DNA from 3 places in the Escherichia fergusonii ATCC 35469 genome. Region 3 is predicted to be linked to each of the others. Evidence: predicted binding sites of a transcription regulator. Region 3 holds the regulator's gene; each other region holds the start of a gene.

Region 1 (7,732 bases), 1.9 Mb from region 3:
ATCGGCGTCGGTCACCACAATACGCAGGCGATAGACGAGGTCGGTACGCAGATCCGGCGTTTCGACGGTTTTCGGGGTAAATTCAGCAGTCGGTGAAACGAAACCAATCTGCCCGTGATACGGCTTGTCCGGGCGACCATCGGTATAAAGCAGCACTTTGCGCCCCGGCTGGGCCTGGTCAAGATTACGTTCATCAACATAAGCGCGCACCCACACCGGACGCGTTAGTGAAACGGTAAACACCGTGCCACCTTCATTGAGAACCGTGCCTGGTTCCACCGCGCGGGTTAACAGCGTGCCATCAGACGGTGCTATTAACGTTGAGTCCTGTAAATTCAGCTCCGCCTGCGCCAGTTGCGCCTGCGCCTGTTCGAGACTGGCTTTCGCCTGGGCGATGTCCTGTTCACGATTACCGGAGCGATACTGACGCAATTTATCCTGTGCTGATTTCAGCGTTGCCTGCGCCTGGTCGCGCGAGGAGCGGGCATTTTCCAGGTCGTTTGCCGAAATAGTGCGACTTTTCCACAGTCCTTGCTGGCGGTTATAGAAGTTCTGCGCATAGTCATAGGCGGCTTGCGCCTGTTTCACCGCTGCGGCGGCCTGAGCGATTTCCTCATCGCGGTACCCGGCAAGCATCAGGTCATACTGCGCCTGTGCCACCGAAACGCCCGCTTTCGCCTGCATCAGGGCAATCTCATACGGCTTATGATCCAGTTCGCCCAGTACCTGGCCCGCTTTGATCGCATCACCTTCGTCCACCGCCAGCGACTCAACGCGCCCCCCAACACGGAAACTAAGATTCACCGTACGAATATCCACGTTGCCATACAGCGTCAGGCCGTTATCCTGGCGGCTTTGATACCACCAGTAGCCTCCGGCAACCACGGCGGCAAGTACCACTACCGCCAGTCCGATCACGACAGGTTTTTTCATCACTACAAACTCCTTTGCGATAATCCTTGCAAAATCAGGTCGATATGACAGGTCACCGTCTGGTTGATCAGTTCGGTCTTTTCTTCATCGAACGCGGTCCAGCCGGTACGTAACAAAATGGTTTCTTTGCCAAGACGAAATGCCAGAATCTCACCAATCAACGCATGGGTATGAAGGATCATGCGGGTGTCATTGGCGTCGCAGCCGGTCCAGGCGGCAATCAGGCGTGTCAGGTGGCTGTGTAGCGGACTAATCACCTGTTCGTGCACCAGGTGGTAGGCTGCCGTGGGAGAGAGCTGCTCACGGGAGATAAACTTGCTGAGGTTGACGGTGTCATCCTGGGTGAGCAGCTTAATCATGTTCCTGCAGGCGCGAAGGATCAGTTCACGGATGGCAGCCCGATCAGGCTGTGGTTGGGCGAACAAGCGTTCGGCTTCCTCGGCATGCGGACGGAACTGCTCGCCAATAAAATCGGCAATCCACTGGGCGCAGGCGAGGTACAAATCTTCTTTCGAACCGAAGTAGTAGGTGATGGCAGCGATATTCTGCCCGGCCTGGGCGGCTATCTCGCGGGTGGTGGCGTTCATTCCATATTCACCAAACTGCGCCAGTGCGGCAGCAATCAGCTGTTTTTTAGCCTGTTCACCCTTGATTGTCATGGCAGGATTATTCATCGCACAGTCCATTCTTAATCAAATGATTGATTAAGATTATGTCTCCATCCTGGAGTTGTCCAGTATGGCTAAGAATTTTAGCTACGCCAGTCACAGGGATAATTTATGCGCTGTGTCACAAAAACTGCTACACTCCGCCCCCTCATGACATTGTGGTTTTTGTCATTTTCCTTTTCAGTATCTCCCTGAAAACTACACCGGTAACGGTCGGGGCGGTTCGGAGTAGTTATGTCTTTCGATTCTTTGGGGTTAAGCCCTGATATCTTGCGCGCCGTTGCCGAGCAAGGTTACCGTGAACCCACCCCTATTCAGCAGCAGGCGATCCCTGCGGTGCTGGAAGGCCGCGACCTGATGGCTAGCGCCCAGACCGGCACTGGCAAAACAGCGGGCTTTACGCTGCCGCTGTTGCAACACCTGATCACTCGCCAGCCGCACGCCAAAGGGCGTCGTCCGGTCCGTGCGCTCATTCTTACCCCAACCCGTGAACTGGCTGCACAGATTGGCGAAAACGTCCGTGATTACAGCAAATACCTGAATATTCGTTCGCTGGTGGTGTTTGGCGGCGTCAGCATCAACCCGCAGATGATGAAGCTGCGTGGCGGCGTTGATGTGCTGGTGGCAACGCCGGGACGTCTGCTGGACCTGGAACATCAGAATGCAGTGAAGCTGGACCAGATAGAAATCCTGGTCCTCGATGAAGCTGACCGTATGCTCGACATGGGCTTTATCCACGATATCCGTCGTGTGTTGACTAAGCTGCCAGCGAAGCGCCAGAACCTGTTGTTCTCCGCCACTTTCTCAGACGATATTAAAAACCTGGCGGAAAAACTGCTGCACAACCCGCTGGAAATCGAAGTGGCACGCCGCAATACCGCGTCTGATCAGGTGACCCAGCATGTTCACTTTGTTGATAAAAAACGCAAACGCGAATTGCTGTCGCACATGATTGGGAAAGGGAACTGGCAGCAGGTGCTGGTGTTTACCCGTACTAAACACGGCGCTAACCATCTGGCGGAACAGCTCAATAAAGATGGCATCCGTAGTGCGGCGATCCACGGTAATAAATCGCAAGGTGCGCGTACTCGTGCGCTGGCCGATTTTAAATCGGGCGATATTCGTGTTCTGGTGGCAACTGACATCGCTGCACGCGGTCTGGATATCGAAGAGTTGCCGCACGTCGTCAACTATGAACTGCCAAACGTACCGGAAGATTACGTCCACCGTATCGGGCGTACCGGTCGTGCAGCGGCAACTGGTGAAGCGTTATCGCTGGTGTGTGTGGATGAACACAAACTTCTGCGTGATATCGAAAAACTGCTGAAAAAAGAGATTCCACGCATTGCGATTCCGGGTTATGAGCCGGACCCGTCAATCAAAGCCGAACCGATCCAGAACGGTCGCCAGCAACGTGGCGGCGGCGGTCGTGGGCAAGGTGGTGGTCGCGGTCAACAGCAACCACGCCGTGGAGAAGGTGGCTCAAAATCTGCAAGCGCAAAACCTGCAGAAAAACCGTCTCGTCGTCTCGGCGATGCCAAACCGGCAGGCGAGCAACAACGCCGTCGCCGTCCGCGTAAACCTGCCGCTGCGCAGTAATCTTTAATGCCGGGCTATGCCCGGCATCAGGCTGATGAACAAACGCAAAACTGCCTGATGCGCTACGCTTATCAGGCCTACGTGAACTCTGCAATATATTGAATTTGCATGCTTTTGTAGGCCGGATAAGGCGTTTACGCCGCATCCGGCATTTCACAACAAGCACTTGTCAGCAATTTGAGAACACGGGAAAAAATTTATCTGTTTTACCGCCCATAAGCCACCGAGACGTTACTTCTCTATAGCCAATTGTTCGCGCAACTCCATTAAAAGGTAGCCCAGTCGATTCTTGCCCTTACCATTACCACCGTCTCCCCAGTAAGCATCGTTTTCCGTATGCTCAACCAGTTTTGCGGGCGCGGTTGCCAGCAAGAGCGCACGCAGTTCTGCATGCTGTTCGAATTTAGCGCGAAGTGCTTTTCGCATCACCTGTTCTTTGACCGACTCCCAGTTTTTACGCAGAGGCTTAGAACGATCGCGCCCCATGCGTGCGGCGACCATAGGGGAAGAAACCCGACGGATCTCTTCGCGGTATTTTTCATCAAGGAATTTTTGTGCCTGAAAATAGTGTTCTGAGGTGGGCCAGGTTTTCCCGTCAACCTTGATGGGCCAGGCGGCAAAGTTAGAAAAATCACCGTAGTCATCGCCGGTGCTGTAGAAATTTATGATGGTGTCTTGCATGACGTGTTGGATCCTTTGTGCTCGAACGGGCATTAAACCGCATTATGTTGATGGTTATTGCGAGCCGCTTTCCAGAAACAGAAAAACCATTACCCCTGAAAACCGAAAAATGCCACAATATTGGCTGTTTATACAGTATTTCAGGTTTTCTCATGGCATTAACCGCCGCGCTTAAAGCGCAAATTGCCGCCTGGTATAAGGCGCTTCAGGAACAGATCCCCGACTTTATTCCCCGTGCGCCGCAGCGGCAAATGATTGCGGACGTCGCCAAAACGCTGGCCGGAGAAGAAGGGCGGCATCTGGCGATTGAAGCACCCACCGGCGTTGGGAAAACGCTCTCCTATTTAATCCCCGGCATTGCCATTGCTCGCGAAGAGCAAAAAACGCTGGTGGTGAGTACCGCCAACGTGGCGTTGCAGGATCAGATCTACAGCAAAGATTTACCGTTGCTGAAAAAGATCATTCCCGATCTTAAATTTACAGCCGCTTTCGGGCGTGGGCGCTACGTTTGCCCGCGTAATCTGACGGCGCTCGCCAGCACTGAACCCACGCAACAGGATTTGCTGGCGTTTCTTGACGACGAACTGACGCCGAACAATCAGGAAGAGCAAAAACGTTGTGCGAAGTTGAAGGGCGATCTCGACACTTATAAATGGGATGGTCTGCGTGATCATACGGATATCGCCATTGATGACGATCTCTGGCGTCGTTTGAGTACCGACAAAGCCAGCTGCCTCAACCGCAACTGTTATTACTATCGCGAATGCCCGTTTTTTGTCGCTCGTCGGGAAATTCAGGAAGCGGAAGTGGTGGTGGCAAACCATGCGCTGGTGATGGCGGCGATGGAAAGCGAAGCCGTATTGCCTGACCCGAAAAATTTACTGCTGGTGCTGGACGAAGGTCATCACCTGCCGGATGTGGCGCGGGATGCGCTGGAGATGAGCGCCGAAATTACCGCGCCGTGGTATCGGCTGCAGCTGGACTTGTTTACGAAGCTTGTTGCTACCTGTATGGAGCAGTTTCGCCCGAAGACGATCCCACCGCTGGCAATCCCTGAACGTTTGAATGCGCATTGTGAAGAGTTGTATGAGCTTATCGCTTCGTTAAACAACATTCTCAATCTCTACATGCCAGCCGGTCAGGAGGCGGAGCACCGTTTTGCGATGGGCGAACTGCCTGATGAAGTGCTGGAGATCTGCCAGCGGCTGGCAAAACTCACCGAGATGCTGCGTGGTCTGGCGGAGTTATTTCTCAACGATTTAAGTGAGAAAACCGGCAGCCATGACATTGTACGCCTGCATCGGTTGATTTTGCAGATGAACCGCGCGTTGGGGATGTTCGAGGCGCAAAGCAAACTCTGGCGGCTGGCTTCTCTGGCGCAATCTTCCGGTGCGCCGGTGACCAAATGGGCGACGCGGGAGGAACGCGAAGGGCAGCTACATCTGTGGTTTCACTGTGTGGGTATTCGTGTTAGCGACCAACTGGAAAGGCTGCTGTGGCGCAGTATTCCGCACATTATTGTTACCTCCGCAACCTTGCGTTCGCTGAACAGTTTTTCGCGTTTGCAGGAGATGAGCGGGCTGAAAGAGAAAGCGGGTGACCGCTTTGTGGCGCTGGATTCGCCCTTTAACCACTGCGAACAGGGCAAAATTGTTATTCCCCGGATGCGCGTTGAGCCTTCCATCGACAACGAAGAGCAGCACATTGCTGAAATGGCGGCCTTTTTCCGTGAGCAGGTGGAGAGTAAAAAACATCTCGGTATGTTAGTGCTGTTTGCCAGCGGGCGTGCGATGCAGCGGTTTCTTGACTATGTGACGGATTTACGTCTGATGCTGCTGGTGCAGGGCGATCAGCCGCGTTATCGCTTAGTTGAACTGCACCGCAAACGCGTTGCCAACGGTGAGCGTAGTGTGCTGGTGGGTTTACAGTCATTTGCCGAAGGGCTTGATTTGAAAGGTGATCTGTTAAGCCAGGTGCATATCCACAAAATCGCCTTTCCACCCATCGACAGTCCGGTGGTGATCACCGAAGGTGAATGGCTGAAAAGCCTCAACCGCTATCCGTTTGAGGTGCAAAGCCTGCCGAGCGCCTCGTTTAACCTGATTCAGCAGGTTGGGCGACTGATTCGAAGCCACGGTTGCTGGGGCGAAGTGGTGATTTACGATAAACGCTTGCTCACCAAAAACTACGGCAAGCGGCTACTGGATGCATTACCGGTATTTCCGATAGAGCAACCGGAAGTCCCTGAAGGTATAGTTAAAAAGAAAGAAAAAACGAAATCCCCACGCCGTCGGCGGCGTTAATGATGTGAGTCAGGTAAGGAGTCGTAAATGGACTATCGCAAAATCATTAAAGAGATCGGGCGCGGGAAAAACCACGCGCGCGATTTAGACCGGGATACTGCGCGCGGTCTGTATGCCCATATGCTCAATGGTGAAGTCCCTGACCTTGAGTTGGGCGGCGTATTGATTGCGCTGCGTATCAAAGGGGAAGGGGAAGCAGAGATGCTCGGCTTTTACGAAGCCATGCAAAATCACACCATCAAGCTGACGCCGCCTGCAGACAAGCCGATGCCGATTGTCATCCCCAGTTACAACGGCGCGCGTAAACAGGCCAACCTGACGCCGTTGTTGGCGATTCTCCTGCACAAGCTCGGTTTTCCTGTGGTGGTTCACGGGGTTAGCGAAGATCCAACCCGCGTGCTGACAGAAACCATTTTCGAACTGATGGGTATTACGCCAACGTTGCACGGCGGGCAGGCGCAGGCGAAGCTCGACGAACATCAACCGGTGTTTATGCCTGTCGGCGCGTTTTGCCCGCCGCTGGAAAAACAACTGGCGATGCGCTGGCGGATGGGCGTGCGTAACAGTGCACATACCCTGGCGAAACTGGCGACGCCATTTGCCGAAGGTGAGGCGCTGCGTCTTTCCAGCGTTTCGCATCCGGAATACATTGGACGCGTCGCGAAGTTCTTTAGCGATATCGGCGGGCGGGCGCTACTAATGCATGGTACTGAAGGTGAAGTGTATGCTAATCCGCAGCGCTGCCCGCAGATCAATCTCATTGACCGCGAAGGAATGCGGGTGCTGTATGAAAAACAGGACCCTGCTGGTAGCGAGTTACTGCCACAAGCAAAAGATCCGGAAACCACGGCGCAGTGGATTGAGCGTTGCCTGGCTGGCAGCGAACCGATTCCCGAATCGCTGAAAATCCAGATGGCTTGCTGCCTGGTGGCTACGGGGGAAGCGGCAACTATCAGCGATGGCCTGGCGCGCGTTAATCAGGCATTTTAATTTTTATCTCAGCCGGATGAGCCACGTCATCCGGCTTTTACCCCACCGCAATATGAAATTCCTGCATCTTTATTGACCTTCCCGCGCCCGGCGTGCAGCATAAAAAAACAACAAACACATAACATAAACAGGAGTTAATCATGGAAAGTGGTCATCGCTTTGATGCTCAGACGCTGCACAGTTTTATTCAGGCTGTATTTCGTCAGATGGGTAGCGAGGAACAGGAAGCGAAATTAGTCGCCGATCATTTAATCGCGGCAAACCTGGCAGGGCATGATTCACATGGTATTGGCATGATCCCAAGCTATGTGCGCTCCTGGAGTCAGGGGCATCTGCAAATTAACCACCATGCCAAAATCGTTAAAGAGGCGGGGGCGGCGGTCACGCTCGATGGCGATCGCGCATTTGGTCAGGTAGCGGCACACGAAGCGATGGCGCTGGGGATTGAGAAAGCGCATCAGCATGGCATAGCCGCCGTGGCGCTACATAACTCGCATCACATCGGTCGTATTGGTTACTGGGCAGAACAGTGCGCGGCGGCGGGGTTTGTCTCTATCC
Region 2 (7,732 bases), 1.4 Mb from region 3:
TTTCTCTGCGACATACCGGCTTTTGACACTAGCTTGTTGCGCCAGTGCCTCTTTCGCTGCGTGCGCCGCAGCTTTTTCAAAGTCAACGACTTTGTCGGCCGCAGCTCTTTGATGCGGTGCTGACAGTGACTTCTGCTGATAACTCCTCATATCACCATACTCTGGAACATCAACATATTGAGGTTCCAGTTGCGGCAGCATCAGGTGGGTATCAGGTTCATTGGTCGAGAGCTCCATATTGACGTTTTTCCACGCCAGGCCAGTGTACTGTCGAATACTGGCTTTGTAGACCAGCCGTAGCGGTTGGTTGATAGCACTGGCGTGAATATCATAGAGCGGTGTCCAGGAGGCATCTGGTGTCATGTATCGCACCACGGCCTGCGTTTTGACGGCTTTCGGTGCATATACCCGCGCGATAATGACCTGTGGTTCGTCTGCGCCATCCGACGAGCCATTACTCATATTTTCTCGCTGCTCTAATTTATCTATTGCAACTTGATTTTCATCGAGTTTCTGCGTTAGTTCGCTATCTGCACGTAATAGCTCGCCATTTTTCTCTTTCACCATTTGCAGATACTTGCCGACTTCAGCAGCATTTTTTTGAGTTAATGTGTTGTTCGCCTCTAATACCTTGACTTGAGCTGCGATATTGTCTTTCTCAGCAGTGAGTTTTGCTTGCTCCAGTCGGGCCGCTTTTAGCTGCTGTTGAACATCAGAAAGAAGTGCCTGGGATGGCGTTTCTTGTAACGCTAACCGGGAAGAGAGCACAGTCACACCGTTATCCATAGCAATGGCAATACTGTCTGGTGTAACTGAGTTGGCAATATTGGTGAAAATGATTTCACTTTCACCTGTCGGTAAATTAAGTGTCTCTACCCCTTGCAGGCTGGCGCCATGCAGATAAACAGTGACGTCTTTTAGTGTTAGCGGTTGGGTTAATTGCGCCCCCCAGGCAGAGGACATACAACCGGCAAGCAGCATCGCGAGGGGAAGGGGTTTTAAAATCAACATGGTTATCCTTAACAATGGGCACAGACAATGGAACGCACGCTGGCGTTAACGGAAAGAGTCTATTCTTCTTAAGCAGGAAAAGTGCGGCGAAATGCAGGGATTGTATTCTGAAAAATCGAGAAAAGAGACGCCTGGCGAAGAACGCCAGGCAAGGACGTTAAGGTGCCGGATAGGTATAAACTTGATGGACCGCTTCAATTTCTGCCAACACGTCTTCACTCAGTTGCAGATGTAAGCTTTCGACGTTGGTTTTTAGTTGTTCCATGGTGGTCGCACCCAGAAGGGTACTGGCAACAAACGGCTGCTGGCGTACAAAAGCCAGTGCCATCTGAGCGGGATCAAGATTATGACGTCTGGCTATATCGACATAGGCCGCCACCGCCTTTTGTGCTTGTTCGCCGCTATAGCGCGTGAAGCGACTAAAGAGCGTATTACGCGCACCAGCCGGTTTGGCACCGTTGAGATATTTACCTGTCAGCGTACCAAAACCAAGACATGAATAAGCCAGCAGCTCGACTCCTTCATACTGGCTGACTTCCGCCAGCCCCACTTCGAAGCTGCGGTTCAACAAACTATAGGGGTTTTGAATAGTGACAATACGCGGCAGATCGTGCTTATCTGCCAGATGCAGATAGCGCATTACGCCAAACGCAGTTTCATTTGAGACGCCGATATAACGAATTTTACCTGCGCGTTGGTACTCAGCCAAAGCATCCAGCGTATCGAGCAACGAAACTACAGGCGCGGAATCAGTCCAGCTATATCCCAGTTTGCCAAAACAGTTGGTCGGACGTTGCGGCCAGTGCACCTGATAGAGATCGAGATAATCGGTCTGTAAACGCTTAAGGCTATCATGTAATGCTTCGCGAATGTTCTTCCTGTCCAGCGCCTGATCCGGGCGAATACCCTTATCATTGTTACGTGACGGTCCACTCACTTTTGAGGCGATAATCAGCTTTTCGCGGCTACCCTGTTTTGCCAGCCAGTTACCGACGTAAGTTTCAGTCAAACCTTGTGTTTCCGGGCGTGGTGGCACGGGATACATCTCTGCAACGTCGATAAGGTTAATGCCCTGCGCGACGGCATAGTCGAGTTGTGCGTGTGCGTCGGCTTCGCTGTTCTGTTCACCAAACGTCATCGTGCCAAGCCCCAGCGTGCTGACTTCCAGCGAACTGTGGGGTATACGGTGATATTGCATAGCCGTTTCCTTTTTATAATCACGACATGAGGACTATAAAAATGGCAGAGGGAAAGGAAAAGGGAAAGTGAAATATCTTAAGGCCAGCAGGAGGCTGACCTTATTGCTTAACGCTCAATGATTTGCGAAACGTCATCACGATTAATCTGCATGGCATTGCCTTGTTGATCGTGATAGCTCACAAGCCCGGTATCATCATCAATTTCCGGTTTGCCATCAGTCAGGATCATACGGCCATCTTTCGTTGCCATCACGTAATCGCTGCTACAACCGGAAACAGCAAACGCCAGCCCGACTGCAGAAATTATAACTGCCCATTTTTTCATCCGGTTATCCTCATTTAGCCCATAAATGATAATAGTCTGTTTATAAACCGACGTTATATATCTTGAAAGCAGGAAAGTCTTAAACTGTGAGGAGAGGGGAGGACGCTCTCCCGCAGGAGAGCGTGTGGTGCGTCAGAGCGGATTCTTTTTATTGCGAATCAGGTTGAGGCTTTCAACCGCAATAGAGAAGAACATTGCGAAATAGATATAACCTTTCGGTACGTGGATATCGAAACTTTCCAGAATCAAGGTAAAGCCCACCAGAATCAGGAAAGAGAGTGCCAACATTTTTACCGACGGATGCCGATCCACAAACTCACCAATCGGGCGTGCGGCGAACATCATTACGCCTACAGCAATTACCACTGCCGCCATCATAATAAACAGATGATCCGACAGACCTACCGCGGTAATAACGGAGTCAAGGCTGAAAATAATATCCAACAACATAATCTGCACGATGGCGCCGAGGAATGACGAAACGCGCGTTTTCAGCCCTTCTTCTTCACCCTCGATAGACTCGTGGATTTCCTTACTGGCTTTCCAGATCAGGAACAGGCCGCCGAGCAACAGGATTAAATCACGTGCCGATATTTCCTGACCAAAGATCTCAAACAACGGATTGGTTAAACGCGTCACCCAGGCAATAGACGCCAGCAATGCCAGACGCATCACCATTGCCGCAGCCAGACCAAGACGTCGCGCATGACCGCGCTGCGCCGTAGGAAGTTTCGCCACCACCAGAGAAAGGAAAATAATATTATCGATCCCTAACACGATCTCCAGCAGCGTCAGCGTACCGAGCGCAAGCCAGGCGTTAGGATCGGTGATCCATGCAAATAACATCTAAAAAGCCCTGCCAAAAAAAATGAAGCGATAATTATATGCCCGGAATTCGGCAGATCAAAGTTATGGCTGCTGGATCAGAAAATGACGGGCCAGTAATGCACTGGTGAAATTCTTTTTCAGGTAGAAACCGCGGGGTAACGTTAAAATCGGTTCGCCATTAGCGCCAATGGCTTCGGTCAGGGCTTTAGCGTTGGCTGCTTTCGGTCGCAGCTGTAAAACTTCACCATGCCGGGCGGTGATACGCTCTACCCGACCCAGCACGATCATATCCATCAGTTCTTCCCAGTCGAGACGTAGCTGGCGATCTTCTTCTTCATTTGGGCTCCATAACAATGGTGAACCCACACGCCGTTGCGCAAGGGGAATGCTTCGTTCACCTTCGACAGGTATCCACAGGACGCGTTTTAGTTTGTGTCGCACGTGGCTGGTTTCCCAGGTAACCCCCGTGTTTCCGGTTAATGGCGCGACACAAACAAATGTGGTTTCCAGCGGACGACCAAGACTGTCCACCGGAATTGTTTTTAGCTCGACTCCCAGTGCGGCGAAATCCTGTTCCGGTTTGCTCCCTGCGCTGGCCCCCAGCCAGATCTCCAGCAGAACACCAATCCAGCCTTTATCCCGCTTTAAATCTTTGGGCGTTACCATCCCGGCAAGGGCTGCCAACTCCCCTAAGGTATAGCCAGAGAGCTGCTGTGCCTGAGCAAGTAATTCAGCTTCTGAGGCAGGGGATGTAAGAAGAGGGCGGATGTCGGGCATACTATTCAACCTTGATTAAAAAACAAACAGCAATTTTATACCGGGTGTACAGAGTGTATATTTTTCCCTGAGAGATATTCAATGCTATGATTTATATGATTTTTTATCTATGACTTTATACTGTTGCGCAACAGCGCTAACGGTTTTCCAATTCTGGTCACTGAAAATAAACAGGATCTTACACCATGTTATCCACAGAAAGTTGGGATAACTGTGAAAAACCCATACTACTGGTTTGATTTACAGCCTTGACGTGCGACGTAAATCGAATTTTCGTACGAATTGTCACTCACTTTGGTGTGCATTCTGTGGATAAAATCGTTGTCGATTAAATTTTCGCCACACCGGTAAATGGTGATGTGATGTATATCACATATTCCTATTACTCCTGCCAAAAAACACATCTAATTATATGAATATAAATAAAAAAAATTACGCCCACTCAACGTGCTCGTTCAGAAAATTCTTGGTTTTCCCGTGGTAATTCCGTAGTTCTTCACAACTCTATCCACAGAAAAGGTGAATAAAATTGCCTGACAGTCGTTCTTCTGTTTATAACTTTGCCTTTAACTGTGAGTTATTCAAATGTTATTAGTAAGCTGTCGCTTTAACAGAGTGGTTTACCGCCTCACTGGAGTGTGAAACAATCGTTTGTATATAAAGTTTATGTTGAGGTAGTCCGGTGATTGATGACGATGGCTACCGCCCAAATGTAGGTATCGTAATTTGTAATCGCCAGGGGCAAGTTATGTGGGCCCGGCGATATGGTCAGCACTCCTGGCAATTCCCTCAGGGCGGGATTAACCCAGGAGAATCAGCAGAACAGGCGATGTACCGGGAACTGTTTGAAGAGGTTGGATTAAGCCGCAAAGATGTGCGGATCCTCGCCTCGACTCGCAACTGGTTGCGTTACAAGTTACCGAAACGTTTGGTGCGTTGGGATACAAAGCCGGTGTGTATCGGCCAGAAACAAAAGTGGTTCCTTTTGCAATTGATGAGCGCTGATGCGGAAATCAATATGCAAACCAGCAGTACTCCAGAGTTTGACGGTTGGCGCTGGGTTAGTTACTGGTACCCCGTCCGACAGGTGGTGTCATTTAAACGTGATGTCTACCGCAGGGTGATGAAAGAGTTTGCAAGTGTAGTCATGGCGCTTCAGGACAATACGCCGAAGCCACAAAACTCACCTGCTTATCGACGTAAAAGAGGTTAAGTCACGCAAATCATGCTCACTCGCCTGCGCGAAATAGTCGAAAAAGTTGCCAGTGCTCCGCGCCTCAATGAGGCGCTGAACATTCTGGTCACCGACATCTGTCTTGCGATGAACACCGAAGTCTGTTCGGTCTATCTGGCCGATCATGACCGCCGTTGTTACTACCTTATGGCGACCCGGGGGCTGAAAAAACCACGTGGTCGCACTGTAGCGCTCGCGTTTGATGAAGGTATCGTCGGCCTGGTTGGCAGGCTGGCAGAACCTATCAACCTTGCAGATGCGCAAAAACATCCCAGCTTTAAATATGTTCCTTCGGTTAAAGAAGAGCGTTTTCGCGCCTTCCTTGGCGTGCCAATTATTCAGCGTCGGCAGTTGCTGGGGGTATTAGTCGTCCAGCAGCGGGAAATTCGTCAATACGACGAAAGCGAAGAATCTTTCCTGGTTACGCTTGCCACCCAAATGGCAGCCATTCTTTCTCAATCGCAATTGACCGCCTTGTTTGGTCAGTATCGTCAGACACGAATCCGTGCTTTGCCTGCGGCACCGGGCGTAGCGATTGCAGAAGGCTGGCAGGATGCAACACTGCCATTAATGGAACAGGTTTATCAGGCTTCTACCCTCGACCCGGCGCTGGAGCGTGAGCGCCTGACCGGAGCACTGGAAGAGGCGGCAAACGAATTTCGCCGTTACAGTAAGCGTTTTTCTGCCGGAGCGCAGAAAGAGACTGCCGCCATCTTTGACCTTTATTCCCACTTGCTCTCTGATGCCCGCTTGCGCCGTGAGCTATTTGCCGAAGTGGATAAAGGTTCGGTTGCTGAGTGGGCAGTGAAAACGGTAATCGAAAAATTTGCCGAGCAGTTTGCTGCACTCACCGATAACTACCTGAAAGAACGCGCTGGCGACTTACGTACATTGGGGCAGCGTTTATTATTCCATCTTGACGATTCCGTACAGGCCACCAATGCCTGGCCAGAGCGCTTTATCCTGGTGGCTGATGAACTTTCTGCGACGACGCTCGCAGAGCTTCCCCAGGATCGTCTGGCAGGTGTTGTGGTGCGAGATGGCGCAGCAAACTCTCATGCTGCGATTATGGTGCGAGCGTTAGGTATTCCAACTGTCATGGGGGCCGATATACAGCCCTCTGTGCTTCATAAACGTACGCTTATTGTTGATGGTTATCGCGGAGAATTATTAGTTGATCCTGAACCGGTTTTAATTCAGGAATATCAGCGTCTTATCAGCGAAGAAATCGAACTTAGCCGTATTGCCGAAGATGATGTCAATCGCCCGGCACAGCTGAAAAGCGGCGAAAGCATTAAAGTCATGCTCAATGCTGGCTTAAGCCCGGAACATGAAGAGAAATTAGGCAGTCGTATTGACGGTATCGGCCTGTACCGTACCGAAATCCCTTTTATGCTACAAAGCGGTTTTCCATCTGAAGAAGAGCAGGTGGCGCAGTATCAGGGAATGTTGCAAATGTTCAACGATAAACCTGTTACGTTGCGAACGCTGGATGTTGGTGCAGATAAACAACTGCCTTATATGCCCATCAGTGAAGAGAATCCGTGTCTTGGATGGCGGGGGATTCGCATAACCCTCGACCAGCCGGAGATCTTTCTGGTACAGGTGCGTGCGATGCTGCGCGCTAATGCTGCCACCGGAAATCTCAGCATTCTACTGCCAATGGTCACCAGCATTGATGAAGTAGATGAAGCACGTCGCTTAATTGAGCGTGCCGGACGTGAAGTTGAAGAAATGATCGGTTACGCGATCCCAAAACCGCGTATTGGTATCATGCTGGAAGTGCCATCAATGATCTTTATGTTGCCGCACCTGGCCAACCGGATCGACTTTATCTCAGTGGGAACGAACGATCTCACTCAGTACATTCTGGCGGTTGATCGCAACAATACCCGTGTGGCGAATATCTACGATAGCCTTCATCCTGGAATGTTGCGGGTGTTGGCGGTAATTGCTCAGGAAGCGGAGAAATACGGTATCGATCTTCGCCTGTGTGGTGAAATGGCGGGCGATCCGATGTGTGTGGCTATTCTGATTGGTATGGGGTATCGACATCTCTCTATGAATGGTCGCTCGATTGCCCGCGTGAAGTATCTTCTGCGTAACATCGATTATGACGATGCTAAAAACCTTGCTGAACGGAGTCTGGAAGCGCAACTGGCAACCGAAGTTCGTCATCAGGTGGCGGCATTTATGGAGCGGCGCGGCTTAGGCGGACTGATACGTGGCGGGCTTTAAAAGCCCGTCTGTAAAACGTAACGAAGCATTACTTTTACAGCTAATCGGGCAATATGCCCGATCCCTTGTGCTATTATTCGCACCTTTGGAGCGCCTGTAACCTGCGGTGCGCATTGCATT
Region 3 (7,732 bases):
TATGTGCAATGTTGTTGCGGTAATAGGTCATCAACACTGCCTGTTCACGCGGCAGAATGATGATGTCACCAATGGTGTCTTTCTCCACCTCAAACTTATTCATCTGCAGCGCGTGGTCAATCAGTTCACTGGCGCTGGCAGAAGGTACAGTCGCATCGGGGGAGTACGGCACATTGCGTAACAGATCAAGATAGCAATCTAACTGCTCGGTCAATTGCTCACGGGTAAGTGAACGCTGACGAGATGCCAGTAACGCAGTACAACACAGGTTCATGGCGTTAGCCGCCCCGGCGTTATTAATACGCACCATCAAATCGGCAGCAATGTTATTTACCGTCGGTGTTAACCAGGCCGGACGCACCGCTTCGATCGGGTCGATAGATTCGCGCCATTCTGGTACGTGCTGGTTGAGATAGGTCATCAACGGAATGGGTTCGCCAAAATTGACATAGCCCTGACCGAGATTACGCAGCTTGCTTAGACCACGCAGCATCTGCGCCATGTTCTCTTTCTCTTTGGTTGCCCCACGCAGTTCTTTCGCGTAGGTGCCCACCTCCATCACGTGCTCATAACCGATGTAAATCGGCACTAAGGTAATAGGACGAGTACCGCCACGCAACATTGCCTGAATGGTCATCGACAACGTACCGGTTTTCGGGTCCAGCAGACGACCAGTACGTGAACGGCCCCCTTCAACAAAATACTCTACAGAATAGCCACGGCTAAACAGCTCACCCAGATATTCACGGAATACAGTAGAGTAGAGTTTATTGCCCTTAAAGGTACGGCGGATAAAAAATGCCCCCAGACGGCGGAAAATCGGCCCTGCTGGCCAGAAGTTCAGGTTAATCCCGGCGGCAATATGTGGCGGTACCAGCCCCTGGTGATATAACACATAGGAAAGCAGCAAGTAGTCCATATGGCTGCGATGGCACGGCACATAAACAATTTCATGACCATCGTGCGCCAGTTGCCGTACACGCTCGGCATTATGAACATTAATGCCCTGATAGAGACGGTTCCAGGTAAAACCGAGAATACGGTCGGTAAGACGGATCATCTCATAAGAGAAGTTAGCTGCGATCTCTTCCATCAATGCGACGGCATTTTGCTGCGCTTTTTCATGGGAGATTTTCTTGCTACGCGCTTCGTCTTCTACCGCTTTGGCGATCGCACGGGAGGCGAGCAGTTTATTAAACAGATCCTGACGGGCAGGCAGGCGCGGGCCAACTGCTGCAAGTCGCTGACGAGCGAAGTGCATACGCGCGACACGTGCCAGTTTCTGAGCAATAGTTTTATCCGTGCCGTGTTCATCCGCCATATGGCGTAAAGAAACGGACGGCGAGAAACGCACAAAGCTGTCACGGCCTAACCACAGAACAGCAAAGAATTTTTGCACGCCGTTGAGCATACGCAATGGTGGATTAACTTCGCCTTTTTCACGCCCTGGTGAACGACCAAACATTACCGATACTGGCACCATCTGGACGTCGAGATTGGGGTTACTGCGGTGTAAGTCGAGATAGTCGTGAAACAGCTTGATCGACTCTTCTTTTGGCGTGTAATAAGTGAACACGCGTGGACCGCCGTGAATAAAGACATAGCGAGGCAGCAGCGTACCGTCGATCTCCAGTGGATCTAACGGGTCAGGGAGATCGTGCGCCAGACACTGGGCACGTAGGGTCAGCAAATCCGCTTTTGAGTTGTACGGTAAAACGTACATAATTGGACGAGAGGTATCGAGCCCCAGTTCCGGGGCAGGATCTGCCGGAATAGACTTGCTTTTTACCAGGATGCTTAATGGTAAATTCAGTAATTTGTAGTAAATTCGTGGCCAGCCGGACATAAACGATGTAAAGCCTCTGGTTAATAATGCAAATGCGCCGCAAGGATAGCAGAAAGTCGGTTGAAATTCTGTTGTATCCCTTCAACCTTCGCGTCGCGTTGTTGTCACCCGAATTACACGGGTAAACAGTTCTTTTTTATTGACGCTAATAAAGCAAAAAGGTTCTTTCAATGGCCAATAATACCACTGGATTCACCCGGATTATCAAAGCAGCAGGCTATTCCTGGAAAGGTTTTCGTGCTGCATGGGTTAATGAAGCAGCATTTCGCCAGGAGAGCGTCGCTGTATTGCTAGGCGTGGTCATCGCCTGCTGGCTGGATGTCGATGCGATTACCCGCGTATTATTAATTGGTTCAGTAATGCTGGTGATGATTGTCGAAATCCTTAACAGTGCGATCGAAGCAGTGGTTGACCGCATTGGTTCTGAATATCACGAACTTTCCGGGCGAGCCAAAGATATGGGGTCTGCCGCCGTTTTACTTTCTATTATCGTCGCACTGATAACCTGGGGCATCCTGTTGTGGTCGCATTTCCGATAATGCTTCCAGATTTCGCTAAAACTCTCGTTTATCGTGTATTTTGTGATTCCAAATTCGCCTTTCGCTGTATATACTCACAGCATAACTGTATATACACCCAGGGGGCGAAATGAAAGCGTTAACGGTCAGGCAGCAAGAGGTGTTTGATCTCATTCGGGATCACATCAGCCAGACAGGTATGCCACCGACGCGTGCGGAAATTGCGCAGCGCTTGGGGTTTCGTTCCCCAAACGCTGCTGAAGAACATCTGAAGGCGCTGGCACGTAAAGGTGTCATTGAAATTGTTTCTGGTGCTTCGCGTGGTATCCGACTGTTGCAGGAAGAAGAAGAGGGGCTGCCGCTGGTTGGGCGTGTAGCTGCTGGTGAACCACTTCTGGCACAACAGCATATTGAAGGCCATTATCAGGTCGATCCTTCTCTCTTTAAACCCAATGCGGACTTCTTACTTCGCGTTAGCGGCATGTCGATGAAAGACATTGGTATTATGGACGGCGACCTGCTGGCAGTACATAAAACACAGGACGTACGTAATGGCCAGGTCGTTGTGGCGCGTATTGATGACGAAGTTACCGTTAAGCGTTTGAAAAAACAGGGTAACAAAGTCGAACTCCTGCCAGAAAACAGTGAATTCAAACCTATTGTTGTCGATCTTCGTCAACAGAATTTCACTATTGAAGGTCTGGCTGTAGGCGTAATTCGCAACGGCGACTGGCTGTAATCAAGCTTTTAATACCGCGATGCATCAGGCATCGCGGTCTGTTTTTCACTTCTTCTCATCAGGCTTGTCTGCATGGCATTCCTTACCTCATCTGATAAAGCACTCTGGCATCTTGCCTTACCCATGATCTTCTCCAATATCACCGTCCCGTTACTGGGTCTGGTCGATACGGCAGTTATTGGTCATCTTGATAGTCCGGTTTATTTGGGCGGTGTGGCTGTAGGGGCAACGGCGACCAGCTTTCTCTTTATGTTGCTGTTGTTTTTGCGTATGAGCACCACCGGTCTTACCGCCCAGGCTTATGGTGCAAAAAATCCTCAGGCTTTAGCACGAGCACTGGTGCAACCGCTGTTGCTGGCATTAGGGGCTGGAGCATTAATTGCTCTGTTACGCACACCGATAATCGCTCTTGCTTTACATATTGTCGGTGGCAGTGAGGCTGTACTGGAACAGGCACGACGCTTTCTGGAAATCCGTTGGTTAAGTGCTCCGGCATCACTGGCTAATCTGGTATTACTTGGCTGGTTACTTGGCGTGCAATATGCCCGTGCGCCGGTTGTTCTGCTGGTGGTCGGTAATATCCTCAACATTGTGCTCGATATCTGGCTGGTGATGGGGCTTCATATGAACGTGCAGGGCGCGGCGCTGGCGACGGTTATTGCGGAATATGCAACATTGCTGATTGGTCTGCTAATGGTGCGTAAAATCCTCAAACTACGCGGTATCTCCGGTGAAATGCTGAAAACAGCCTGGCGAGGCAACTTCCGCCGCCTGCTGGCACTTAACCGCGATATCATGCTGCGTTCGTTATTGTTACAACTCTGTTTTGGCGCAATAACGGTTCTTGGCGCGCGACTGGGAAGTGACATTATCGCCGTCAACGCGGTCCTGATGACGCTACTCACCTTTACCGCCTATGCGCTGGATGGTTTTGCCTACGCGGTTGAAGCGCATTCAGGTCAGGCGTACGGTGCACGCGACGGGAGCCAGCTACTGGAGGTCTGGCGTGCAGCGTGCCGCCAGTCGGGGATCGTAGCGTTGCTGTTTTCTGTGATTTATTTGCTGGCGGGTGAACATATCATTGCCTTACTGACCTCGTTAACCCAGATCCAACAACTGGCCGATCATTATCTTTTCTGGCAAGTCATTTTGCCGCTGGTGGGGGTCTGGTGTTATCTGCTGGATGGCATGTTTATTGGTGCAACACGCGCCGCCGAAATGCGCAATAGTATGGCGGTCGCAGCAGCAGGATTCGCGCTTACGTTACTGACCTTACCGTGGCTGGGTAATCATGGTTTGTGGCTGGCATTAACCGTATTTTTGGCACTGCGAGGGCTTTCTCTGGCTTATATCTGGCGTCGTCACTGGTGTAATGGCACTTGGTTTGCAGAAACGTGATGGTTAAAAATTCTGATAAATAATTCTGATTCCAGATTCCTGACTACACTTAATCTCACGTTCAGCAGAAAACATAGCGATGTTGGACGCGACACTCTCGCTATTCACAACCTAACGATGAGGACTTGAATATGAATAAAGACGAAGTCGGCGGTAACTGGAAACAGTTGAAAGGTAAAGTGAAAGAGCAATGGGGCAAACTGACCGATGATGATATGACGGTCATTGAGGGCAAACGCGATCAGCTGGTGGGGAAAATCCAGGAACGTTATGGCTATCAGAAAGATCAGGCGGAAAAAGAGGTCGTAGACTGGGAAACCCGTAACGACTATCGCTGGTAACCCTCATGCCTGCAAGTACAAGGATGTACTCCCTCTGTAAGACAATGTTGTTAGCGCGGCTTTTTCTTCACCTGAATGGAATGGTCGTGCTGGCACTTTTCAGGATGACGACACGCTTCAACTTCAACACACGCTGCACATAATCCATGTGCTTCAATCACATTATGCCGCAAGGCAAAGCCCATTTTTGCCGCCAGAGTATGCATAATATCTTCCACACCTTCCGCACACTCTTCTTTCACCGCGCCACAACGATCGCAAATAAACATCGCAGACGTATGGGTCGGCTGATCAAACAGATGGCAGAGTACATAGCTGTTGGTGGATTCCACCTTATGTACAAATCCCTGCTCCAGCAGAAAATCCAGTGCACGATAAACCGTCGGTGGTTTGGCTTGTGGTTCGGATTCGCGCAATAAATCCAATAGATCGTAAGCACTGATAGCGCCTTCCTGGAGGCTCATCAGACGTAGCACTTCGAGGCGCTGCGGAGTCAGGCGCACATTACGCTGGCTGCAGAGTTTTTCAGCCTGCGCCAGTAACTCCTGCGTTGTGGTCATTTCCATTTAGCACCTCAAAATATGGGAAATAAGGAAGTCCTTACTTTATCATGTTCTCTGTTAAACGCCGAGATCCCCGGTTACTCAAGCCCTTCACCAGAGCATTGCCTTCTGGCTTAATCGTTATGCTATAGTAGCGCCCCCATTTACCAAATGATTAAAAAATCGCCATGTCAGCAGAATCACAAACCGCTTATCCCGCTTACCGTTTCTCCATTGCTCCGATGCTCGACTGGACAGACAGGCACTGCCGTTATTTCTTGCGTCTGCTCTCTCGTAATACGCTGCTGTATACCGAGATGGTGACCACGGGGGCGATTATTCACGGTAAAGGTGATTACCTGGCATACAGCGAAGAAGAGCATCCGGTGGCATTGCAACTGGGTGGTAGCGATCCGGCGGCGCTGGCACAGTGTGCGAAACTGGCGGAAGCGCGTGGATATGATGAAATCAACCTCAATGTGGGCTGCCCGTCTGATCGCGTACAGAACGGTATGTTTGGTGCGTGCCTGATGGGTAACGCGCAGCTGGTGGCGGACTGCGTGAAAGCGATGCGTGATGTGGTGTCGATTCCGGTGACGGTGAAAACGCGTATTGGTATTGACGACCAGGACAGCTACGAATTTCTTTGTGATTTTATCAACACCGTTTCCGGTAAGGGTGAGTGTGAGATGTTTATCATCCACGCCCGTAAAGCCTGGCTTTCCGGTTTAAGCCCGAAAGAAAACAGGGAGATCCCGCCACTTGATTATCCTCGTGTCTATCAGCTGAAGCGCGATTTCCCCCATTTAACAATGTCGATTAACGGCGGGATCAAGTCGCTGGAGGAAGCCAAAATGCATCTGCAGCATATGGATGGCGTAATGGTCGGGCGTGAGGCTTATCAGAATCCTGGTATTCTGGCGGCGGTAGATCGAGAAATTTTTGCTTCTACAGATACAGATGCTGATCCGGTCGCAGTGGTGCGGGCAATGTACCCCTACATTGAACGTGAACTTAGCCAGGGAACGTATCTGGGGCATATCACGCGGCATATGCTGGGGCTGTTCCAGGGGATTCCAGGAGCACGTCAATGGCGGCGTTATTTAAGCGAAAACGCCCATAAACCCGGCGCGGATATTAACGTACTGGAACATGCTTTAAAGCTGGTTGCAGATAATCGTTAATTTTTAACCAAAACTTAGTCAAATTCACCACGCCCTGCGTTAACTCGCGGGGCGTTTTGTTTATAAATCAATAGATTATTTGTTGGCATGATTCTTGTAACGCCAGCAAGAGAATTCATTTTTGGGAGAACATCATGCTGGAACTACTTTTTGTGATTGGCTTCTTTGTCATGTTGCTGGTCACCGGCGTCTCTTTTCTCGGGGTAATTGCTGCCCTGGCAGTGGCGACCGCATTTATGTTTTTGGGCGGTATGCTGGCACTGATGATTAAGTTATTGCCGTGGTTGTTGTTAGCCGTTGCGATAGTGTGGGTTATCAGGGCGATTAAATCGCCAAAATTGCCACAATATCAGCGCAATAACCGCTGGCGTTACTAAGGGATTGTGCGGAGGATCACAACCTCAGTTTTTGCCCTTAGAACAAAATAGGAATTGATAATTAAATCTGTCACTATTGCGCGTCAAACAAATTCATCGAGCTGTACCCTACATACAGCCGAACTAAAAAAGAAAGGGCTTCCCAGGTGGAAGCCCAATTTCTTTCTACAATACTCAAGGAATCAATAAACTGGAGCCTTGTGTCGCCCGGCTTTCCAGAACTTCATGGGCACGCTGCGCCTCAGTAAGCGGATATTTTTGCGCATCCGCAACATCCACTTTAATCACGCCGCTGGCAATCAATGAAAATAGCTCATTGCTGGCTTCGCTCAATTCATCTCGCGTGGTGATATAGCCTTGCAGGGAAGGGCGCGTCACATACAACGAACCTTTCTGATTCAAAATCCCTAAATTAACCCCGGTTACTGCGCCAGAAGAGTTACCAAAACTGACCATCAGACCACGACGTTGCAGGCATTCGAGCGACGCCTCCCAGGTATCTTTACCTACCGAGTCATAGACCACACGGAGTTTCTTGCCGCCAGTAATCTCTTTGACTCGCTCGACCAGATTCTCTTCGCGATAATTAATAACCTGCCACGCTCCTGCTTTTAACGCGCTCTGTGCTTTTTGCGCTGTACCAACAGTGCCGATAAGTTTGGCCCCTAATGCCTTCGCCCACTGGCAGGCGATCAGACCGACTCCGCCCGCAGCAGCATGAAACAGAAATTGTTCGTCAGGTTTTATTTCATAGGTTTTACGCAGCAGATAAAACACCGTTAAGCCT

The links. The regulator LexA, encoded in region 3, represses DNA repair genes until DNA is damaged. The targets are predictions, from matches to a motif close to TNCTGTATGTACATACAGNA.
Region 1: the regulator LexA is predicted to act here: its motif matches at 4,000-4,019, upstream of dinG (ATP-dependent DNA helicase DinG).
Region 2: the regulator LexA is predicted to act here: its motif matches at 4,369-4,388, upstream of mutH (DNA mismatch repair endonuclease MutH).

Annotation. Positions count from the first base shown of each region.
Region 1 is NC_011740.1:2,365,440-2,373,171, reverse strand. Features, by position in the region: gene hlyD (secretion protein HlyD) at 1-933, opposite strand, end outside; gene cecR (DNA-binding transcriptional regulator CecR) at 936-1,607, opposite strand; gene rhlE (ATP-dependent RNA helicase RhlE) at 1,836-3,200, shown strand; gene ybiA (N-glycosidase YbiA) at 3,432-3,914, opposite strand; gene dinG (ATP-dependent DNA helicase DinG) at 4,034-6,184, shown strand; gene ybiB (DNA-binding protein YbiB) at 6,212-7,174, shown strand; gene hcxB (hydroxycarboxylate dehydrogenase HcXB) at 7,315-7,732, shown strand, end outside.
Region 2 is NC_011740.1:2,826,212-2,833,943, reverse strand. Features, by position in the region: gene EFER_RS13965 (mucoidy inhibitor MuiA family protein) at 1-1,011, opposite strand, end outside; gene EFER_RS13960 (NADP(H)-dependent aldo-keto reductase) at 1,169-2,209, opposite strand; gene ygdR (lipoprotein YgdR) at 2,317-2,535, opposite strand; gene EFER_RS13950 (TerC family protein) at 2,668-3,381, opposite strand; gene mutH (DNA mismatch repair endonuclease MutH) at 3,445-4,140, opposite strand; gene rppH (RNA pyrophosphohydrolase) at 4,823-5,353, shown strand; gene ptsP (phosphoenolpyruvate--protein phosphotransferase) at 5,366-7,612, shown strand.
Region 3 is NC_011740.1:4,232,648-4,240,379, forward strand. Features, by position in the region: gene plsB (glycerol-3-phosphate 1-O-acyltransferase PlsB) at 1-1,846, opposite strand, end outside; gene EFER_RS20615 (diacylglycerol kinase) at 2,017-2,385, shown strand; gene lexA (transcriptional repressor LexA) at 2,495-3,103, shown strand; gene dinF (MATE family efflux transporter DinF) at 3,176-4,501, shown strand; gene EFER_RS20630 (CsbD family protein) at 4,633-4,842, shown strand; gene zur (zinc uptake transcriptional repressor Zur) at 4,893-5,408, opposite strand; gene dusA (tRNA dihydrouridine(20/20a) synthase DusA) at 5,573-6,568, shown strand; gene pspG (envelope stress response protein PspG) at 6,703-6,945, shown strand; gene EFER_RS20650 (quinone oxidoreductase) at 7,120-7,732, opposite strand, start outside.